DNA from 3 places in the Halobacillus sp. 12SKB genome. Region 2 is predicted to be linked to each of the others. Evidence: riboswitches for the same ligand, from Rfam matches in the RefSeq annotation. Region 2 holds a riboswitch; each other region holds the start of a gene.
The links. A riboswitch is a leader RNA that binds a small molecule or an ion and turns the genes downstream of it on or off. The one in region 2 is predicted to bind S-adenosylmethionine.
Positions count from the first base shown of each region.

Region 1: linked by a shared signal. The riboswitch ahead of ACQ4XT_RS03750 (PLP-dependent aspartate aminotransferase family protein) and the one ahead of ACQ4XT_RS14350 (methionine ABC transporter ATP-binding protein) in region 2 are both predicted to bind S-adenosylmethionine.
Region 3: linked by a shared signal. The riboswitch ahead of msrA (peptide-methionine (S)-S-oxide reductase MsrA) and the one ahead of ACQ4XT_RS14350 (methionine ABC transporter ATP-binding protein) in region 2 are both predicted to bind S-adenosylmethionine.

Region 1 covers NZ_JBRFWR010000001.1:754,685-762,474, forward strand. The annotation lists gene ACQ4XT_RS03730 (methyltransferase family protein) at 1-517, opposite strand, end outside; gene ACQ4XT_RS03735 (hypothetical protein) at 684-842, shown strand; gene ACQ4XT_RS03740 (hypothetical protein) at 839-1,060, opposite strand; gene ACQ4XT_RS03745 (dicarboxylate/amino acid:cation symporter) at 1,864-3,102, opposite strand; gene ACQ4XT_RS03750 (PLP-dependent aspartate aminotransferase family protein) at 3,631-5,409, opposite strand; SAM riboswitch class I at 5,548-5,658, opposite strand; gene ACQ4XT_RS03755 (trans-sulfuration enzyme family protein) at 5,732-6,877, opposite strand; gene ACQ4XT_RS03760 (NUDIX hydrolase) at 6,936-7,538, opposite strand.
Region 2 covers NZ_JBRFWR010000001.1:2,890,071-2,897,860, forward strand. The annotation lists gene ACQ4XT_RS14335 (GNAT family N-acetyltransferase) at 48-620, shown strand; gene ACQ4XT_RS14340 (FAD-binding oxidoreductase/lyase) at 625-1,956, shown strand; gene ACQ4XT_RS14345 (iron-containing alcohol dehydrogenase family protein) at 1,961-3,031, opposite strand; SAM riboswitch class I at 3,176-3,281, shown strand; gene ACQ4XT_RS14350 (methionine ABC transporter ATP-binding protein) at 3,369-4,412, shown strand; gene ACQ4XT_RS14355 (methionine ABC transporter permease) at 4,372-5,034, shown strand; gene ACQ4XT_RS14360 (MetQ/NlpA family ABC transporter substrate-binding protein) at 5,057-5,881, shown strand; gene ACQ4XT_RS14365 (3-ketoacyl-ACP reductase) at 6,009-6,731, opposite strand; gene ACQ4XT_RS14370 (hypothetical protein) at 7,113-7,268, shown strand; gene ACQ4XT_RS14375 (hypothetical protein) at 7,461-7,745, shown strand.
Region 3 covers NZ_JBRFWR010000001.1:257,745-265,534, reverse strand. The annotation lists gene ACQ4XT_RS01375 (Na+/H+ antiporter NhaC family protein) at 111-1,595, shown strand; gene ACQ4XT_RS01370 (DinB family protein) at 1,643-2,131, opposite strand; gene ACQ4XT_RS01365 (alpha/beta hydrolase family protein) at 2,314-3,189, shown strand; gene ACQ4XT_RS01360 (AIM24 family protein) at 3,369-4,061, shown strand; SAM riboswitch class I at 4,230-4,351, shown strand; gene msrA (peptide-methionine (S)-S-oxide reductase MsrA) at 4,473-4,946, shown strand; gene ACQ4XT_RS01350 (ion channel) at 4,994-5,398, opposite strand; gene eutH (ethanolamine utilization protein EutH) at 5,538-6,656, shown strand; gene ACQ4XT_RS01340 (peroxiredoxin-like family protein) at 6,681-7,334, shown strand; gene ACQ4XT_RS01335 (hypothetical protein) at 7,327-7,485, shown strand; gene ACQ4XT_RS01330 (ribonuclease H-like YkuK family protein) at 7,652-7,790, opposite strand, start outside.

The DNA.
Region 1 (7,790 bases), 2.1 Mb from region 2:
ATTCCCTGTACATGCTCCCATGCTGCTCCACAAGCATCGCTTCTTCGAGCTTAATTCTATGTAGTAATGCGATCGTCATGAAAATTCCACATATGAGTGCTGCATAAAGGTTGCCGAGTCCTGAACAAAACCCGATAATGATGAATAAAAGCCCTGTATAGAGAGGATGCCTGAGGAGACGATAAGGACCACTACTTACAAGGCGGTCTCCTTCTTGAACAGAGACGTTCCGTGTAAATTGATCTTTCAGATGAAGAATCCCCCAATATCTAAGGCCTACTCCAAAGGCGTACAACACTAATCCAATCCACCAAACCCCGCGATGATGAATAATCCCAATGTTCCATTCCTGCATAAAGAGAGAAAATACGAGAGTCACAACCACGGCCGCAAGGATCAATAGAAAAGAGCGGCGTTCATGAGAACCGCTTCCTCCTGATCGATCATTTCTGAAGATAAGAAACTCTGCCAGCCAAAAGGCCGTCACTATTAAAAACAATCCATCAAACAGGGTCATGAAAAACCCACCCTTTCTGGGTACTATCTTCCATTGTTCCCTTTACAGTCTTCAGATAAACCGCAGCTAACCGCTCATCTCCAGACATCCCGTCCCTTCATCCTCTCGCATAATTGCAGAGTTTCCATTACAATAACAACCATAATAAAAAAGGGAGGTAGAGAAGTTGGATATTTTTTATAGTGTTTTTATCATTTCGGCTGTCATCACCACTTTCTTCGTGATCTTCAAAAAAATCACAAAAACCACGGTTTTGACCATGGCGATTGTAGGCGCCTTATACATAACCATTCTATTATTCAGTTTTTTCTATGATTTCCCTTAAAAATTCTTATTTTGTTTATTGATGGCTTCTCGGATATGATAGAGTTCCGCGTACATGGCCGTCGCATAAACACTGATGATACTCAAGAACATAGAAAGGACGAAAACGGAGCCATCAAGACCGAACCCCAGCACAGACGAAAATCCGATGATGGCACCAATAATGATACCGATTCCCGTTAGAAAGATTATTTTTTGTAACGTTACTGAATAAAACATCGTATCACCTCTTCCAAGTTATCTATCTGTTACTATACCCATCAGAGGCCTTGGATACACGTCACCCCTCTCCTATTCTTCTTTACTAATATTCTTCCTCCTCATACGAAACCCTTTGTGTCCAGACAACAAATTCATTTGCCTCCCATAAAAAATCCGACCGCCTTAAAAGGCCGCCGGACACATCATAATTTTATTCCCCACCCTTCCACAAACTGTCCCGTTTGTGGAAGACTCAGTATCGAGATGTTTCAGGGTTCGTTGCTGGGGTTGAGCGTCAGGGGTGGCTGGGAAGCAACTCACTTTCCTGTGGGGGAGTGGCGAGCTTCCTCGGGCTAAAGCCCTGTGGGATCTCGCCTTTCTCCTTTCTCCCACGGGAGTCTCGCAGCTTCCCAACCACCCCATCTCATGTAAGGAAAAACGAACCCCTGTACCCAGAAGTAGGGCTCCCACTCGTCCCTTCTAAGCAAGCATAAAGCGATCTGCATCAAGCATTTACGTTCTAAACGCACACTGGGAAGAGTTGATAACATCCACTTCCCTCAACCATTCAAGCTTATTTTTCCAGTAGTGGTTTCGAGAATCTTCCATGATTAAGAGGCGGAGGCTCACCGCGCTTCCGCGGAAAGCGAGCTATTCCCCGCAGCCCCACCCACTCAATAAAAGTCTCGAAACCTGAGTCTTCAAGAAACCTGCCATTTAGTTTAATCACTTATAAAAGTAAATGAGTGATTTGGAATGGTAGGTTTATTTAAAAATAAAAAAAGTGCAACCTAAAAGGTTGCACTTTTGTTCATTATGCTTTATGCTTCCATACGTTTGGCATCTTCATCGATGCCGTATTTCCGCTCTGATTCAGCGACTACGACGGCACATGCTGCGTCACCTGTAATGTTCAAGGATGTACGTAGCATATCAAGCAGTCGGTCGATACCGATGATGAGCGCGATCCCTTCTACTGGCAGGGACACTTGGTTAAGAACCATCGCAAGCATGATCAGCCCTACACCAGGAACTCCTGCGGTACCGATACTTGCAAGAACCGCTGTCAGGACGACCATGACCAATTGCGCAAAAGAAAGGTCAGAACCGTAAACTTGTGCAATAAAAATTGTCGCTACACCCTGCATGATGGCTGTACCATCCATGTTGATGGTTGCACCTAAAGGCTGGACAAAACTACTGACAGGCTTCGGAACATTCAAGTTTTCCTGAGCTGTCTTCATGGAAATCGGTAGTGTTGAACTACTGCTGGATGTACTGAAACCGACCGTCATCGCAGGGAAAAACCCTTTGACGAACTTGATTGGATTCATTTTACCAAGGAAAGCGACAGCAGAACCATATGTCACGATTCCATGGATGATTAATCCGAGGATAACGACGAACATGTACATAAACATCCCTTTCATGCCGTCGATTCCCATCGTTCCGATTGCGGAAGCAAGTAGACCAAAGGCACCATATGGGGCAAAGCGCATGATCAGATTCACAAGGAACATCATGATTTCATTACCTTGTTCGACAAGCTTGTAAATCCCTTCTGTCTTCTTACCAAGCATCGCAAGTGCGAAACCGATGAAGATAGCAAAGGCAATAATTTGAAGCATGTTCCCTTCCGTCATTGCCTGGATAGGGTTCGTTGGGATAATGTTTGTAAATGTTTCAACGACACCAGGTGCTTCCTGAGCTTCATACTCTGCGCCCGCAGGATTGATGTCAATATTCCCAGGCTGGAAAACGTACGCAAGGGAAATAGCGATACTGATCGCGATTGTCGTTGTGACAAGGAAGAACGCAATGGTTTTCCCACCGATTCTACCTAACTTCTTAGGATCACCAAGAGAAGCGGTACCCAGGGTGATAGAGAAGAACACGATCGGTACAACTAGCATTTTAATAAGATTTAAGAATACCGTACCTAAAGGACCAAAAACATAAGCATCTAACGTACTGAACAGATCCGGTGCAGCTAAATGCAGACCCAAGCCTACAATAGCACCAAGAATCAGACCTATAAAAATCTTGGTTGTTAGTTTCATGCAGTAACCTCCTACAACAATATGAATGCGCTTACTTATTATTTTGTTTAAAAAGTGAAAAAATTAAAAGACGACATGTTCCCATCCATGTCAAAATGCATTAAAAAAAGACTTACTTTCAATATAGGATTCGGTACCTTTGAGCCTTGATGTGAATGTGGTTCAGGCTCTTCAAAGATGGTTGCAACCAACGTGGGTGTTAATGTGCTTTATAAATTATATCATAGAGTGATTGAAAATTGAATAGAATTTGCTGGTAGTTTCCTATACAACTATGTACCGGATAGTGCTTCATAATTTTCAACGGCCATTGAAACCGCGTGATCCATAGTCATTTTAGATTATGAGAATGTTTAGAATTTATTACATATTCATGAATTCCCATATGTCCATGCATATAATATTATCCCGTTGCATAAAAAAACGGCCGTTTGTTTGGCGGCCGTTCTTTATATAGAATTAACTTCTTACTGCTTTTTTAATTTCCCAACAAAGCTAACTCCCTACAGCAAAAAACTCTTTTGTTTATTAAATTTCACACGCATACGTATCGATGGATCCCCGCAACCGCTGAGCCTCTTTATACGTACACCGGTTATGAACGACTTCGAGTCCTGATTCACTTGCGATTTGGGCCGCCTTCGGTGCAATGACACCTTCTTGCAGCCAAAAAACGTCCGGCCTTATATCTACTGCTTCCTTAGCAATTTCAATGGCAGCTTCCGGACTGCGGAACACTTGAACGACATCAACTTTAAAAGGAATCGATCTAAGGTCTGCATACGCCTTCTCACCAAGGACTTCTGTTTCTTTTGGATTTACGGGAACGATTTGGTATCCCATCCTCTGCATTTTTCTTGCTAGACGATGGCTCGGGCGTGAAGGCTTTCCACTCAACCCTACAACTGCCAAACGTTTCGGACGCGTTTCCCCTCCTTCTTGGGTTTTAGAGGAACTCAAGGCCCACTTGATCACACCTTCATCATTTTCAGTAATCGCTGTTTGTTCCGTTTCTCTTCCTGTTGCTTTCGCAATGGCACGATCAAGGTCGTTGATTAAATCTTTGCTCGACTCAAGTCCTATGGATAAGCGGATCAATTCCTCTGTCACTCCACTTGCAGCTAGATCTTCGACAGACAACTGCTGATGAGTCGTGGAAGCGGGATGGATAATCAATGATTTCGCATCGCCGACATTTGCTACGTGAGACCAGAGTGATATGTTGTTGATCACTTGTCTACCGGCTTCCCGTCCGCCTTTAATTCCAAAATTAACGATGGAACCGTATCCTCCTTCAAGATATCGAGCGGCTAACTCATGTGCGGGATGGGAGGACAACCCCGGGTATGATACCCATTCCACATCAGGATGATCTTGTAAGTATTCTGCAATTTCCTGAGCGTTGTCTCCATGCCTGGCAACACGTAAGTGCAGCGTCTCCAAGCCTTGCAATAACAAGAAAGCATTCTGAGGGCTCAAACACGAACCAAAATCACGAAGCAGCTGGACACGCAGCTTCGTAATATAAGCAAGCGTCCCGAAGTCAGCGTTGTAAACGATCCCGTTATAACTGTCATCAGGCTCTGTGAAAACCGGATACTTACCGTTCCCCCAATTGAATTGTCCTCCGTCTACAACAACTCCTCCAATGGCCGTTCCATGGCCGCCAATCCATTTCGTTGCGGAGTGGATGACGATGTCGGCTCCATGCTCTATGGGCCGGCAAGTATAAGGGGTGGCGAATGTATTGTCGATCAGAAGGGGAAGATCATGATCATGAGCTACCGACGCTACTTTTTCAATATCCAGTACGTGAAGGCTTGGATTTCCGATCGTTTCAGCGAAGACAGCTTTCGTTCGGTCTGTAATGGCTTTCCGGAAGTTTTCAGGATCCTCTGGGTCGACAAAATGAACCTGAATGCCATATCGCGGTAAAGTGTTAGCGAATAAATTGTAAGTTCCACCATAAAGGTTCGCCGCGGCAACCACTTCATCTCCGGCTCCTGCAATGTTCAAAATAGATAGAGCAATGGCCGACATCCCGGAAGCCGTCGCAACAGAAGCAACCCCACCTTCCAAGAGGGCCATCCTTTTTTCAAAAACATCAACGGTCGGATTTCCAATTCGCGAATAAATATTTCCAGGCTCATCAAGTGCAAAAAGACTCTGGGCATGTTCTGTGTCATGAAAGACATAGGAGGTTGTTTGGTAAATCGGCACCGCACGAGATCCTGTGGTCGGATCCGGCGACTGTCCTCCGTGTAAAGAAATCGTATCTACATCATAGCTTTCAAATGAATTCGTCATGATTACTTCCTCCTCAAAAAAAGTTTTTTATTCTTATAGAGATAGTTGGCTTTAAGTATGCGAATCGTCCATAGATCTTTTCCCAACAGCAAAAAACCCTCTTCCAAATAAGAAGAGGGTTTGTCATTTCAATTCCTCCTCTTATCTGCCAGATCGTCGTGATCTGTAGGACGTGGCACCTTTTCAAACCGATGTTTGAAGGTTGCCGGGCTTCACAGGGCCTATTCCCTCAGCCTCTCTTGATAAGAGTGGTATGCAGTTGATTGAATATGTTGAGAATTATAACGGACAACAATCAGAAAAGTCAATTATTTTAGAAAATTTAATTCTCCGATTCTGAGATTGCTTTTTTCAGCTGCTCTATAATATCTTCATGATCTTCAATTCCGATGGAAAGTCGAATCACATAATCATTGATGCCGATTTTCTCACGCTCAGCATTCGATAACGCACGATGAGACGTACGAATAGGATAGGAAACCGTCGTTTCTACTCCCGCGAGCGTAGGAGCAATCTTCACCCATCCGAGCGACCGGAAAAACGCCTCTATGTCAATCGAATCATTAAGCTCGATGGTCACAATAGCCCCATTCCCTCTTTCCGAAACCTTTTCAGGATAATAGACAGTGCGGACTGCCTGATGATTTTCAAGGGCTTTTGCTACTTGTTTTGCATTATAAGATTGTTTATTCATCCTAAGACCTAAAGTTTTGGCTCCGCGTTGAGTAAGCCACGCTTCAAACGGACTGAGATTCGCACCAAACGTGACAATCTTCTGGGTAGCCGCCTGAACTAAATCCTCATTGCCGACCAACACCCCGCACGTCACGTCACTGTGACCACCAATATACTTCGTCCCACTATGGACGACAAGATCGACACCATGCGTGTAGGGCTGCAATAAGTATGGAGTGGCGAATGTATTATCAACCATCGTCTTCACATTCTTTTTACGGGCAAGAGCGACTAAGCCCTCTAAATCTTCCACCCGTAAAAAAGGATTGGAGATCGATTCCGTATAGAGAAGTTTCGTTTGAGATGTGACCGCCTCTGAAACCTCGTCCATATTCGAAAAAGAAACCATCGTTACATCAATACCGAACGTGGCCAGCTCTTTAGTGATCAACTTGTGTGAACCTCCATAAACATCCTCTGCAGCGACGATATGATCCCCTGGCTTTGCCACTGCAAGGATGCCTGCAAGGATGGCTGACATTCCGGATGAAGACGCCACTCCGGCTGGTGCTTCTTCCAGTTCCGCAACGGTTCCCGCAAGTTCATCTGTATTGGGGTTCCTTTCCCGTGTATATAAATAGGGGCTGTTTCCTTCATAATAGCTTTCCAAGTGGTCCAAATCTTTGAAAGTAAAAGCGGATGTCTGGTAAATCGGTGTACTCTTGCTATTCGGGACAAGACTTTGATCCGCTTTATGGTGGACTATTTTCGTATCAAAAGATGTATTCGTCATCGTTCGACTCCTCTCTCTTCACTTAATCAGAAATTATATAGAAGAAACAGGAATATTGTCAAAGTTTTGCGACATATTCACGTATGGATTGAAAAATGTACCGCACGTACCCTTTTTCATGAGGGACAAGATTATTATGAGTCACTTCCTTCTCATCACCATTAAGAATAGAGATCCCCTTCACAATTTGTTGATTGTCCACCAAATTCTCCATATCAGTCAGTGACACAGAAAGGATGTCCTTCACCTCTTCTCCGATTTTAAAGGTCATGTCCTTCGTCCAAGGGAGGAGGTAAATGCGGCAGATCTCCCTGTCTATGAGAGAGGACCCTTCCTTCAGTTCTTCCTTATAATCACCTTGGTGGATTAAATCGTCAGGTATCACCGTCAAACCGACTTCCTCCTCAATTTCCCTGACACCAGCCAGCAGAACATTCTCCCCCGCTTCTATATGGCCCGCAGCGGTAATATCAAGCAAACTCGGAAAGTCTTTCTTGTGATCCGCTCTTTCTTGAAACAATACATGGATCGTTTCATTTTCCATGTGGAACATCCAACAATGGAACGTTTCGTGCCAATCACCGTCCTGATGTACTTGCCCCCTTTCCTTTATTCCAACCGGACGCTCTTTTTCATCAAAAATCGTTAACATTTCCGCCATACGTCTTCCTCCCAAAAAATTACCTCATAGTACAAAAATAGCTCAGAGCGTGTCACTCTGAGCCTGAAGCAACCCCTATGTGGATATTGCTAATCTTAGAATTCTTGAGTTATACCATCTATAATTCCGCAGATAAACGTTGGAGATTATAGAATGATTGTAGTTGCAATCATTCCAACCCTTCTTTTCCTCGCTTACTCTAAGGAAGTAGGTGATCCCATCAAAGAATAACAAAAAAGCAGGAAGCAAGTA
Region 2 (7,790 bases):
GTTTGATAGAGGATAAGGATGAAATCGAATCACAAGGGGATGGGACAATGAATCCAGTTATGCGAGACGTCAAAACACATATAGAAACAGAACGGCTGCTTTTGAAAATGCCGGAACCGGGCGACGGAACAGCCGTCAATGCAGCGATTCAAAGGTCTGTGAATGAACTGAAACCATGGCTCGGGTTCGTCCAGGAGACGCCGACCGTCGAAGACACAGAATCAAACGCGAGGGAAGCGCACGCGAAGTTTTTGCTGCGGCAGAACTTAAGGTATCTCGTGTTTCTGAAAGAGGACCGGACATTCGTTGGCTCGACAGGCTTTCATCGGATGGACTGGGATGTGCCGAAGTTCGAAATCGGCTACTGGATGGATACCGCTCACAGTGGAAAAGGATACATGCGGGAAGCGGTGGAGGCTTTGACGGTGTATGCCTTGGATGATTTAGGCGGTGCCCGTGTGGAAATCCGCTGCGAATCAGAAAATAAAAGAAGCCGCGCCATTCCGGAGTCTCTCGGTTTTGAGCTTGAAGGAATCCTGCGCAACGATGATCTGTCTGTAGATGGGAAGCGTTTGACCGATACGTGCATCTATGCCAAAGTCCGTGAAAAAGGGGAGTGATCCTGTGTATGACGTGACGATCATTGGTGCCGGTGTCAGTGGTGTATTCCTTGCTTACACGTTAGCAAAAGAACATCCGGAAATGAATATTCATGTGATCGATAAAGGGAAACCTCTGGTTGAACGGACGTGTGGATTACAGAAGGAAGCGTGTACGTGTGAAGGGCCTTGTGATCGGTACGTCGGATTTGCAGGGTTGGGGAAATCAGAAGGGAAATTCAATTATACGAACGACTTTGGCGGACAGTTGGGAAGGAAGATCGGAGAAAAAGAAACGCTCGCGCTCATGGAAGAGGTCGATGAGCTTTTGTGTTCTTATGGGGGCGGCCATGTGGAGAGATACAGTACGAAAAATGAGAAACTCTCTGCACAAGCAGCCCAGCATTCCTTACGAGTGTTCTCGACAGAAGTGCGCCATTTGGGGACACAGCTCGCCCGGGGGATCTTTCAACGCATGTATGAGGAGATGTCTGATAAGATGACCTTCACTTTTGAAGCGGATGTCACAGCAGTCACAAAAGAAAAAGGCCTGTTCTCGATCGATACCAACCACGGCCGGTTCCAAAGCAGGAAAGTTGTGTTCGCGACAGGAATGAGTGGGAGTGACTGGCTGAAACCCATGACAGCAGAATTAGGGCTGAAGGCAGGCGAGACAAGGTTGGACTTGGGGATCCGGGTGGAGATGCGCGGCAGTCAGCTCGATGCCATCCTTCAGGAAACCTTTGAAACGAAACTGCATTACATAACCGATCGTTACTCCGCAACCACCTACTGCATGAATCCGCGCGGAAGGATCGTACGCAAGTATCAACATGGCCTGGTGATGGCAGATGGTCAGAACCAGAACGAGGAGGAACCGAGTCAGAATTTGAATTTCACTCTTTTCGTGCCGCGGTACTTCAAAGATCAAATCAGAGCCATGACGGAAGCTCAGCGTGTCATTGGAGGCATCAATCAGGGGAAAGGAAGGATTGTGGCGCAAAAGTTGGGAGATCTATTGGAAGGAAAACCGTCGGATCACCTTTCTTCAGGTGTGATCCATCCCTCTTTGGAGGCAGAAGCTGGAGATCTCCAAAAAGAAGTTCCGCCTCTTTATCTAGAAGCGCTGCTGGAGTTTTTCGAAGCGTTGGAAGGGCTGCTTGGGGAGAAAATCGATCGTGACACCATCCTTTATGGGCTGGACAGCAAGTTTTATGAAGCGAAGATTTATACGGATGAGCACTTTGAAACAGAGCTGCCAGGGCTGTACTTGATCGGGGACTGCTCGGGGGAGACGCACTCGTTGTCACAGGCGGCGGCGAGCGGCATTTACTTGGCCCGTTGTATGAAAGCTTAGCCTTTTACCTTGAGGCTAAGCTTTTCTCTACGGTCAGGATCGCTTCTTTCACTCTTGCTTCCGTTTGAAGACCCATGAGGTGAATCGATTCACTTGGACGTGTGGAATAGTAGGAGATGGTATCAATATCATCCAAAGAATCTGCATCTAGATCCTTGAGTGAGAGAGGCAGACGCATGGATTTGTAAAAAGGGATCAGCTGCTGGATTTGTTCTGTTTCCCCTTCAAGAGCCAGCTGGACGAGGATGCCGTAAGCTACTTTTTCTCCATGCAGAAACGCATGTGTCCCCGGCACTTTCGTCAGTCCATTGTGGATGGAGTGCGCACCGGAGATCCGGCCGTATCCATCCCCGTACCCCCCGACCATACCTCCAGCCATGATGATCGTTTCAGCGACACGGGTAAAAGCGGTCGTGCATTGAGCTTTTTCATTGGCAAGTACGGCATCTTTTCCTTCCTGAAATAGAATGTCTCTACACAATTTTGCTGCGTGAAGGGCAATTTCCAAGGGGAGGGGTTTTTCTTTTAAATGTTTTGTCAAAACATCTGCTTCATACCATTTGGCAATCGTATCCCCAATTCCCGCACGGAGATATTTGACTGGAGAGTGAGCGAGCATATCCGGATCTATGAAAACCATGTATGTACTTCTTTTGAAAATGGTATATTCATGGAAATTCCCATCCTCATCATAAAAAACACTCAATGGCGTCCAAGCGGCACAGTTGGATACCAAGGTGGGAATCAGAATAACAGGGAGATCCAGGTGATCCCCGCATGCTTTCGCGAGGTCAAGGATTTTCCCGCCTCCAACACCGATCAGGACATCAGTGGATGTGATGTTCTCCCCGATTCTTTCTACTTCTTGATGTGTGCATTCCCCCTCATACCGGATTGTTTCGACTGCGAATGGAAATTCAGGCATATAAGGTTCGGCCATGTTCCACGAATCACTGCCGTGGATGATGGTGCCATGCTTGAACTTTTCACCCTTCGCGAGTTCAGGCACTTGTTTCAACACGCCTGGTTCGCACCGGTAATAGGTCGGCGCTCCCTGGACTTGGATCGGTTCCATTGAACATTCCCCCCTCTAAGATATGCCCATTATTATCCATACCTGAAAATCGAATGTCAATGTTGAAAAAATATAATTTAAAAAATTGAGAAAATTATTTACAAACCCTATCACATGCGTTAAAGTGTTAAAACATAAACGAAATTCTTATCGAGAGTGATTGAGGGAGAAGGCCCGTAGATATCACAGCAACCTTCCAAATGGAGTGGTGCTAATTCCTGCAGAATATTTTTATTCTGGGAGATAAGAGTTTGGCAGTCTTTCATGCGAAACTCTCTCCCGTAAAGGGCGGGAGTTTTTTTGTAGGACTTGAAATTGTGAATGAGGGGGGAAGCCGATGATTTCATTGGAACAACTGAGCAAAGTCTATCAATCCAAGGGAAAAACCGTAATCGGAGTCGATGACGTCTCCTTGGACATCAAGAAAGGTGAGATTTTTGGAGTCGTCGGGTACAGCGGGGCTGGGAAAAGCACCCTGCTGCGATGCATGAACATTCTGGAACGCCCGACAGAAGGGAAGGTCATGGTGGATGGAATCGATCTCATGACCTTGAATGCCAAGGAACTAAGAAAGGCGAGGCAATCGATTGGCATGATCTTTCAAGGTTTTCACCTCGCGATGGCGAAAACCGTTTTAGAAAATGTGGCTTTTGCACTGAAAGCTTCAGGCGTCAACCGTCAGGAAAGAAAAAGAAGGGCACAGGAATTGCTGGAGCTTGTCGGTCTCTCAGATAAAGCCGATCAGTATCCGGCCCAGTTGAGTGGGGGACAGAAGCAGAGAGTGAGCATTGCGAGAGCGCTTGCCAATGACCCTAAGGTGCTTTTGTGTGATGAAGCCACCTCAGCGCTTGATCCGAATACGACGCAATCAATTTTGAACCTGTTGAAAAAGATCAATCGTGAACTCGGCCTAACGATCGTTCTGATCACCCATGAGATGGAGGTCGTCAAGGAAATCTGTGATCGCTGTGCCGTTATGGAAGACGGAAAAATCGTGGAACAGGGGTCTACATACGAGATCTTCGCTGCGCCTGAAAACGAACTGACGAAACGCTTCATCCAAACGGTGATCGACTTCCGGATCCCGGAAAAGGTCTTATCAGAGCGGAAAGGAACCATCGTACATATGACGTTTAAAGGGGACTCGGCCAACGATTCTATTGTGTCAGACCTCTTACAAGGGTATAACGTACGGGCTAACATACTCCACGGGAAGATCGATTACATCCAGGACCAGGCTCTTGGTACCTTTGTGATGGAATTGACCGGAGAACAAAAGGTCGTCAAACAGGCCATACAAGAATTGAAAGATAAGCTTGGAGAAGTGGAGGTGCTGCAAGATGATCGAACAGCTGATCAATCTCTGGCCAGAGCTGAATAAATCATTCCTGGAAACACTGATCATGGTGGGCATCGGTCTTGTCGTCGCTTTAATTGCAGGTCTTCCGCTCGGGCTGCTCTTATTTGTGACGGACCGTGATCTGTTCCTTGAGAATCGACTCGTCAAAAGCATTGTGGGCGTTGTGGTGAACCTGATTCGTTCGGTTCCGTTCATCATTTTACTTGTCTTCCTGTTTCCTTTTACAAACTTTTTAATCGGATCAACCACAGGTCCGGTAGCGGCTTCCGTAGCCCTCTCTGTAGCTGCGATCCCTTTTTACGCGAGGATTGTCGAATCATCGGCGCGTGATATTGATAAAGGGGTGATCGAAGCGGCCATCGCCTGCGGGGCTTCTCCATGGTTAATCATCAAGGATATCATTTTCCCGGAAATCAAACCGGGACTGATCAGCGGATTGACCATTACAGCGATCAGTTTGATTGGATACTCAGCCATGGCGGGTGCCATCGGGGGTGGTGGAATCGGAGACCTGGCGATTCGTTATGGTTACTATCGCTACGATAACTTTGTCATGTTCACGACCGTCATCCTGCTTATTGTCCTTGTCCAAATCGTGCAGTACACAGGCGATTACATTGCAAAAACTGTGAAGAAAAATTGAAGCAAATTTAGGAGGAACCATCATGAAAAAAATCATTCTATTATGTGTTACTTTACTATCGATTACATTTCTCGCTGCGTGCGGGGAGGAAGAAGAGAGTGCAGACGCTTCCGGAAAAGACACGATCCGATTTGGAGCTACTGCCGGACCCTACAGCGATATGGTCACGAAAGCGATCGCTCCCCTATTAGAGGAAAAGGGATACGAAGTGACGAACAAAGAATTCACGGACTATGTTCAACCAAACAAAGCCCTGGCAAACGGCGATTTGGATGCCAACCTTTTTCAGCATAAAATCTACTTAGAGTCTTTCGCCAAGGAAAACAATCTCGATCTATCTGAGGTCATCATCGTACCGACAGCGCCGATGGGGATTTACTCCAATACATACGAGGATATCGAAAGTATTGAAGAAGGTAGCACGATGGGAGTACCGAACGACCCAACCAACCTGGCTCGTGCTTTGATTGTTCTTGAGGATGAAGGTCTGGTTGAGGTTGACGACAGTGTCGATCCATTGCGTGCATCATTGAACGATATTACGAAGAATAAGAAAGATATCCAGTTTGTCGAAGTGGAAGCTGGTCAACTGCCGCGACTTGTTGATAGCGAAGATTTATCCATGGTTCCAGGAAACTACGCCTTAGCTGCTGGAATGGACCTCTTGAATGCCTTAGCGCTTGAAGATATGCCGGATGACTACCGTAACCGTGTAGCTGTCAATACGGAAGATCTTGATGCACAGTTTGTAAAAGATATTAAAGAAGTTGTGGAGTCAGAGGAGTTTGAAAAAATCATCGATGAAGAATTCAAAGGCTTTGGAAAACCACAATGGATGAAAGAGTAGAAGGAAAGGCTGACGTGGATGCGTCAGCCTTTTTTTAAAAAGGAAACCGCCTGGTTGTTAACATCCAGGCGGTTTCCTGATTCTATTATTTTAGGTTGGTTGATGCTCCCAGGTGTAGTCGATGTATTTAGAAAGGATTGGTCGCCCATTGAAGCGACTGCTTAATGAAGATACGAGGATGTAATTTCAATTGAGAAACCATGTATTCAGCAAGGTCCTCCGGCTGCATGTACTTCTCTTTATCCTGTCCTTCCATATCTTCCCCTAAAGCAAGTTCTGTCGCCACGAGGCTCGGATTCAACGTGAAGACACGGATGTTGTCCCTTCTCACTTCCTGCATCAAAGCTTCCATCATGCCTTGCAGGGCGAACTTCGAACCGCTGTAAGCCGTGGATCCGGCTGTCCCTTTGAGACCGCTGCTTGATGAAATGTTGATGATATCGCCTTGTTTTTTCTCTTTCATCATCGGCAGGACCGCTCTCGTCACGTGGTATGTACCGTAAACATTCACTTCAAACGTCCGTTTCCATTCTTCAGGCTCCAGTTCAAGGAACTTCCCGTATACTCCGATCCCCGCATTATTAATAAGGATGTCCGCTTCACCTAGTTCTTCCTGCAACTGCTGGACCGCTTTTTCAACTTGTTCAAGGTCAGAAATATCTGCAGCTGCTACAGACGCCTGAACACCATAAGAACGAGCTTCCTCTGCAACCTCTTCAAGACGGCTTTCTGTCCGGGCGATCAGCCCGACATGGACCCCTTCTTTTGCAAGTTGCAACGCTGTCGCACGTCCGATGCCGCGGCCTGCACCCGTCACATAAGCGATTTTCCCTTTGATTTCCTGTGCCATGATCCTCACTCCTTTTCCTGTTCTTCCTTCAAGTCTACGAGTTTCCGTTTTTGAAATCAAAAGATAGCGTCTACCTGTGGGGTGATTCCTTTGATAGACTATTAGAGGGAGGGAGTTTATGGAAACTTTTGTGCTTTTGAGACAACCCAGGCATGAAGTAGAAGCCTGAGTCTTGGAATCCAAAAGAGAGATGAGTTACATAACTTGAACTGAGTTTTCCGCAGACGGAAAGTTTTTTTAAAACGTATTACAAGGTTTGGAACCTTTACGTGGAGGAAAACGTACAGGCTATTATATTGAACAACTTTGCTGTATGTCACCATGGGTAATATCTTTTAAAGCAGTATGACGTATAGCCTATTGGGTTCGGGGAGGTGTATGATGCAAAAGGCGATCACAGTTCATTATCAATCCGATAAAAAGAATAACGTAAGTGAGTTAAATCAGCTTCTGCAAGAGGGATGGAAGGTTGTTTCACAGAGTCCAGTTGGATTGGTTCCAATGGTTTCTTCCCTTGTCATTCTGGAGAAGGATTAGGCCCCCTCTCTTCGCAATTCCTTGAAAAAAGGAGACCAATAGTTATGGGTACCGCCTTTTCAATAGAAGGCGGTCTTTTTGTATTAAGAACTTTAGTCATGTTCATTCAGAAAAGGCGGCCCCATAAATTTGCGGCTTGTGTATAAATGATCGTGAATTCAAATCTTAATGTATGGGGGGACATATTTAACTATGTGGATAATATTAGGGGTTATTGCTATAGTCGCAACTTTTGTAAATCTTTATATGTACAAAGCAGGAAAGGATTATAAGCTTGCTATGGCGATGGGAATATCATTTACAGCATTAACACTTTGTGCAGAATACAGCCTTGTATCTCGGTGGGTAAGAGTGGAAGACTGGGCAGCTTTATTGGATGTCGTACCAGGCATGGAAAGGGCATTATGGTTTTTGACAATCGTTTCGATCTTACTAAATATAGCACCTATACTTTTAGAAATAAAAGGTAGGAAATAATGACTTATTGTCACTTTATTTAGTTCCTTATGTATAACTAACGGT
Region 3 (7,790 bases), 2.6 Mb from region 2:
TTCGATAATACACTACTTTTGAAAAATTATGAAAAAAATCGTGACATTACATCTATACACATGGGATGATAGACTATTGTAAAGTTAACGTTGATAGAGGAGGGAATCTTGTGGCAGATAATGAAAAAGATCAAGTCATTGATGAAGCCTTAGGAGAAAAAGACATACGAAGGTTGGAGTTTCGTGGAGGAGTCTTTACTGCTACCATTCCTTTGGTGTTTTTCATCATATGGGCAATTGTATTAAGTGTAACAGGGCTTGTGACCGAACAAGCGTTAGTACTGGGGATGGTCCTTGGCATTGCCATCGGTTTATTCCTATGTAAGTCCAAATGGTCGGATTATGCACAAAGCTTAATATCCGGCATGGCCCAACCTGTAGGAGTTGTTGCCATCATCGCCTGGTTTTGGGCAGGGATGTTTGCAAACATGTTATCCGCTGGTGGATTAGTCGACGGCCTTATTTGGTTCGGTTTCCAATCGGGACTGGAAGGGGGAGCCTTTGTTGGCATAACATTTCTTCTAGCAGGATTGTTCTCAACAGCTGTCGGTACCGGTTATGGCACAGTAGCGACTTTTGGTGTTCTGATGTATCCGGCTGGAGTCATTCTAGGAGCGGATCCTGTTATTCTCCTTGCTGCGATTTTAAGTGGAGCTGTTTTTGGAGATAATCTGGCCCCTGTATCAGACACGACGATTGTATCTGCAACAACTCAGGATGCTGACGTACCAGGAGTTGTACGTTCACGCTTTAAATATTCCATCACAGCAGCCATACCAGCTCTTATTTTATTTGTAATTTTCGGCGGTGGTGGAGAAATGGGCAGTCAGCAAGTGGTCAGTGAGCTTCAAAGTGAAGTTTCACCTGAAGGGCTTCTCATGTTAGCTCCATTTGCATTAGTTTTATACTTAGCCTTAAGTGGTCATCATCTATTGACCTCGCTATCCTACGGAATCCTTGCCGCTGCCGTGTTCATTTTCCTTACCGGTCATTCCTTGAAAGATGTCTTGTACATCCATAAGAACGATGCCGGTGAAGCAGTGATTGAAGGGGCATTAATTGATGGAATTAGTGGCTATTTCAATATGGCGATCTTAATTTTATTCATCCTTGCCGCTGCTTACCTGTTGGATGTCGCAGGCACCATGGATGTCATCAAGAACTTTTTCTTGAAGTTAATTAACAATGTGGTGCGAAGGGCTGAACTTTCAATTTTCGGAATTGTCGCTTTCTTGAATGTGTTTATTACGATCAATACAGCCGCTGAGATTGCTGCAGCACCGTTTGTTCGTAAATTAGGAACAGAAATGAATATTCATCCGTATCGAAGAGCCAACTTCCTTGATACAGTCACCTCTTCACTAGGGTACATTTTCCCTTGGAGTGGTGGGGTGCTGCTCGCATGGGCTACCGTTCAGGGGGCAGCCGATCAATACGACTTCTTACCTGTTGTCGGACCTGGAGAAGTCTTTCCGTTCGTCTTTCAGGGCTGGTTGCTGTTGATTGTTATGTTTATTGCAGCATGGACAGGCTGGGGACTTCGCTACACCGGTAAAAATGGTGAGGAAGTGAAACCAGAGGATTTTAAAAAGTAAGTGGTAAAAGTAACCCCCTGAGTTATGAACTCAGGGGGTGTTTTGTGTTACGTATGAAGATGGGCTTTTACTTCTTTCATTTGATCCAGGTGGCGAAGTTCGTGCCAGCCGATAAACTCTACCCATTGTTCCAAGTTCATATCTCCGAACGCGGGGTGAGGGAATGCACGGTTTTGTAATGTTTCTTCCTCCTTATTGTGAATAAGGAATAAAGTCGCCTCACGCGTCTTCTTCAAACCTTCTTTTGCTTCCTGCAAGGTCTTGAATTCCCCTTTTGGACGAACGGCCTCTGGGGCATCGACTTTATAATCACGGTTGGTGGTCTTATGGATCGGTTTTTCTGTCGCTTGTTGTGTGTCTCCCTGTTTGAGAGCTTGGTTGATCTGATAAACGATTAATTGTTCCATTAAGTATAAGTGTTCTAAAACTTCAAGGATGGACCAACGATCTTCTTCAGGCTTAACCGATGCTTCTTGCTCTGGAACTTCTTCTACAAATTCGAGCAGTTCTTTTCTTTTTTCATCTAAGCCATACATACAGATTCTCCCTTTCAAGTGAAGTTATCTCGAGTCTATCACAACTCCTATAGAAGGTTCTTTCCCTAGTACCTCAAGAAATGAAACCTTTCACATACTCTTCCGTATGTAAAAGTAAGAAAAGGAAAAAATTACATGACTAGGTCATACATATTATTCCAATTTTTCAGGAGGGAAATTAGGTGAAGAAACTGCTTTGGGCTTTCTTGGTTTTTCTTGGTTTTATAGGAGCTGTTGTATTCTTTGTTGATGCTAAAGAGGATAACATTCTCCTGAGTAAGGAAGAGGTAGAAATTGGTGTACCAGGTGTTACAGGATATTCCATTTCATATGACAGCGGTGGTACTGAAATTCCGGGGCTTTGGGTTGAACCGGATGATATCGATGGCGCTCTCCCGCTGCTCATTCATAATCGTGGAGGAGTGGGAGAAAGTTCGTTGACAGATGCGCAAGAACTTAAAAACCTATCTTATTGGGCAAAGCGGGGGTATGTTGTACTAGCGACTCACTACAGGGAAAATGCAGAAGAAAAGTTTGAGCCAACTAAAAGGAAAGATTTTGTCCGGGATGTTCTCGATTTAAAAAAGGTGGGTACCGAGCTTGACCATGTGGATGAAGAGCGAACCGTTATGCTCGGATATTCCCGTGGCGGATGGATGAGTTTCCTAGCCGTTCAACAAGACATAGAGGTTGATGCAGTCGCTGTAATTGGAGGCATTACCGACTTGAAGCAGCTGTATGTAACGCAACCAGAACCTGTTCAAAAACAAATTGAACATTTATTGGGAGAACCAGGGGGAGACCAGAGCTGGTATCGGGAGCTTGCTCCAATTAACTGGGTGAAGGACATTGATGTACCAACCTTAATGCTTCACGGAGAGAGGGATCAGACAGTTCCGGTTGAACAGGCGCGAATGTTCGCAAAGTTGATGGAAGGTAATCATGACCTCCATCGGTATGTCGAATATGAAAATGGAGATCATGGCCTGAGGCTGCATTTCAAAGAGTATGCTCCTGAGGTGCTGGATTGGTTTGAAAAGCATCTAGAGGAAAAGTAAAGTGTATAGTATATAGTAGGGATTTATCTATGTTTATTGAATAGAAAATTACGAAGGCTGTTTTTATCCTTTCCATAGAGTTACAGATACGTAAACTTTAGGACTCGATTTTGATCCATCGTGGTATAGAAGCAGTGAGGAAGCATAAATAACCATAGAATAGGATTAGGAGGAATACAATGAGCGACTACTCTATTGATGAATTTATTAGAAAAACGAAACAGGATGAATCAGAGAATGATTATTTTGAGCTGGAGACCCCGAGAATTCTTGAGGTAAACCTCCTCGATCAAGTGTGGGCTAAAGCAGGAGCGATGATTTCTTATAATGGGAACATTAAATTTGAAAGAGAAGGGATCCTCGAGCATGGCGTCGGTCGTTTATTTAAAAAAGCGATGACCGGAGAAGGAAGCTCTTTAATGAAGGCTACGGGTCGCGGGCGGCTTTACCTTGCTGATCAGGGCAAGAAGATTACTATTTTTGATCTGGATAATGAAACAATCACGGTGAATGGTAATGATCTTCTTGCCTTTGAACCAAGCATTGACTGGGATATAAAACTAATGAAAAAAGTAGCGGGTATGGTTTCTGGTGGTTTGTTCAACGTAACCCTCAGCGGGAGTGGCCGTGTGGCTATTACATCGCACTATGAACCGTTGACGCTGCTCGTACGTCCTGGTGAACCTGTCATTACAGACCCGCATGCTACGGTGGCATGGTCCGGGCACTTGGAGCCGAATTTCAAAACAGACATCAGCTTCAAGACACTTATAGGCAGGGGAAGCGGTGAATCCATTCAAATGGAGTTTGAAGGTGATGGATTTGTCATTGTCCAGCCGTTCGAGGAAGTTTACACGACGGGGCAGAGCTGAGCTGGAGCGGATTTTTTTACAGACAGGCATGCGCATGTTAAGGTTTGAATATAATGAAATCAAAGAAGAACTCAATGTGCATTCACTAGAATTTTTTCATTTATTATCCTTTACTTCGTTACTAATACGTAGTACTATGGGTACTAACAAAAAATAAATAACGGAAACTTCTTATCCAGAGAGGCGGAGGGACTGGCCCTTTGATGCCCGGCAACCATCGAATCAATCTACGGATTGACGAGAACGGTGCCAATTCCTGTAGAATGTACCAACATTCTAAGAGATGAGAGGATCGTGCGGATATTAGCGACCCCTTTTCTTACTGGATAAGAAAAGGGGTCTTTTCGTGTAAGCACCATAACCGTCAAGGCTCTCGATAGAAGTTGCGTTAAGGGAAAGGAAAGATGTTATATGGCAACAGCTATTTTTGGTGCAGGATGTTTTTGGGGAGTAGAAGCGTTTTTTGAAAAATTCGAAGGGGTTACAGAAACAAAGGTCGGTTATATTGGCGGCCACCTGGAGAACCCGACATACGAACAAGTAAAAGCAGGCAAGAGTGGACACGCGGAATCTGTCAAAGTGAACTACGATCCAACGGTTATCACCTATGCAGAACTTGTAAATATCTTCTTTGAAGCTCACGACCCGACTTCCCGCAACAAACAGGGAATCGACGTAGGTCACCAATATCGTTCTGTCATTTTCCATTCGGATGCAAGCCAGAAATACATTGCTGAAGAAAAAATCAAAGAGTGGGAAGGCAAAGGAGTTTTCAAACGCCCGATCGTTACAGAAGTTGAAGAAGCAACAACTTTTTATGAAGCTGAAGAGCACCATCAGAAATATTTACAAAAGCATGGCTCTGCCGCATGCTCCATTGGATAACGAAAAGGACCCTTTCACAAGGGTCCTTTTCATATAGGTCAACCTTCTTAACCTTCTCTTTGTCTGGACGCATCCATCGCTTTTAAGAAATAGGCCGTAGGGAGAAGGATGCCGATTCCTGATTCAAGCAAAGCAAAAAATCGGGCCATCCCCACAGGCAGCATATCCCCATAACCCACGCTCAACAATGTTTCCCCACTGAAGTAAAGCAAGTCCAAAAAGGTTGGGTCAACAGGTTCCCGGGATGATAGACTAGTAACTAGAATGACTCCATCTAAAGATAGAAGATAGTAAAGGATCGTAAATCCCATTAATACACCTGTGAGAACAAAAAATAATTGAAAGAAAAGGGCTGTGCTGAAGTAGCTTTTTCTGTATGTTTTATTTGTGAAAAAATAAACGAGATTTGCTGCAATGAATATAATCGCAACGATGAACAGAGCTTGTACCATTCTTATTCTCCTTTTTTAAAATAATGAGAGGTTTTGGCAGCATCCATTAGGAAATGGTGAGCAAACCATTATAGAAAAACTTCTACCCTATGTTGAAGTGCCCGTAAACATAGACTCAAAAAAGGAAGGAGGTGGGCTTTTGTGGGTTAATGACGCTATCTTGATTGTCATGTGTATCTTCATGGTATTGGGAGCACTTGATTACTATGTCCTTAATCACCGCCTGTCTCTTGGATGGCGGTTTTACGAAGCGTTTATGATGATGGGCCCACTGGCTCTTTCGATGGTAGGGATCATCTCCCTTGCACCTGTATTGTCCCAGTGGTTGGCGCCTGCCATCCGCCCCGTGTTTTTATGGTTTGGAGCGGATCCGTCGATGTTTGCATCCATGATGCTTGCTATTGACATGGGAGCCTATCCTCTGGCGGAATCCTTAGCCTTAGAAGAGGAGGCCGCTACCTTTTCCTGGGCCCTCCTCGGTACGATGATGGGACCAACGCTTGTTTTCACAATTCCTGTTGCGCTTTCGATTGTGAAAAAAGAGGATCGCCCTTTCTTTTCAAGAGGAATTTTAGCTGGTTTAGTTACGGTTCCGATCGGATGTTTTGTTGGTGGTGCTGTGGCAGGATATGAAGCGGTATGGATGTTACGGAATTTAACACCAGCTATTTTGCTTTCCGCCTGTATTGGGGCAGGTTTATGGTTGTTCACGAACGTAACCATCCGGCTATTTTCTTATTTCGGAAAAACCATTGAAATCATAATTATCACTGGTCTCGCCCTTATAATTATTGAATCATTGACAGGGTTTGTTGTCCTTCCGGGGATGGCACCTTTATCTGAAGGGATGGTCATCGTTGGAAAGATTACCGTTACATTAGCAGGCGCTTACCCCCTTGTTGCTTTCATTAATCAGCGGGGGGAGAGATGGATCGGACGACTGAGTGATAGATTAGGCATGAATTCTACATCTTTAACAGGATTGATTGCTTCCACGGCGCATCACCTACCTATGTTAGCGACGATGAAAGATATGGATGAACGAGGAAAAACGGTCAACGCTGCGTTTGCCGTGAGTGGAGCATTCGTCATCGGCAGTCATTTCGCCTTCGTAGCAAGTGTGGAAAAGGATATGATTTTTCCAGTATTGCTGGGGAAATTAACAGCAGGACTCTTAGCTGTCGGGCTTGCTTTATGGATGACGAGAGAAAGCAAATCAGTTTCTTCGAGTGTCGAAACTCTATATAATGAAAAGTGAATCCACTGAAAAAGGAGTTTTTTCATGAAGACAGAAATGAGAAAGCATTATAATGATTACATTGAAAAATTCAAGAAAGCAACTCCTGATGAAATCCAGGGGAAAATGAAGAAGGCGATTGATGAACTTGAATCTTCGGATGAAGGAGACGGTTTGTCTACAGGAGAGAAAGCGCCAAACTTTAATTTGCCTGATGCGAAGGGGAAAACGGTCGAACTGTATGAACAATTGAAAAGTGGTCCGGTCGTCCTTACTTTTTACCGCGGAGGCTGGTGCCCTTACTGCAACATGGAACTGAGAGCCTATCAGCAGATTTTAGATGAGATTCATGGACAAGGAGCTGAATTAATTGCAGTCAGCCCTCAAACTCCCGATCAGTCATTGACCACCCAGGAGAAAAATGAACTCAACTATCACGTACTGAGCGACGTTGGAAATGAAGTGGCCAATCAATACAATTTGGTGTACCAATTACCAGATTATCTTGTAGATGTGTACAAAGATAAAGGGCTGCACGTGGATAAACATAATGGCGATGAGACATGGACCCTGCCTGTCTCCGCAACTTATATTATTGATACAGATGGTACGATTGTGTATGACTATACGAAGGCGGACTACAAAGATCGAGCCGAACCATCTGACGTACTAGGAGAATTGAAAAAAATAAATGCGTAAGAATAAAGCGTCCTCTTTAGTTGTTAGAGGACGCTTTTTTATTTTACATAAAAAGATTCAGGTTCATGAAAAAGAAATAGGCGGCAAGGATAAATATAAGGATGCAGGATTGCAGGCAAAGACCAACAACGCTGCATATCTTCCCACCTAAGGCGAACCGGTATCCTGGGGCGTCTGTGGAGAGTTCAACGAGAGCTTTATTCGCAAAAGAGAGACCGATCCATCCAAGGATAATGCCGATAAAAGGAAGAAAGATGGACATCATTCCTAACACACAAGATGTTATGGCCTTTTGATACATCAACAATCACCGCCCGCTACTTTGTATATCGATTGGCGTAACTGCTTGCGACAATGGAATCCGGTTTAATCTTCGCTTCCATCCCGAGAGACTCGATTCTGGCCATCATTTCATTTACATAGACTCTTGTCCTGTTTCGGTCTCCACTCCCGATA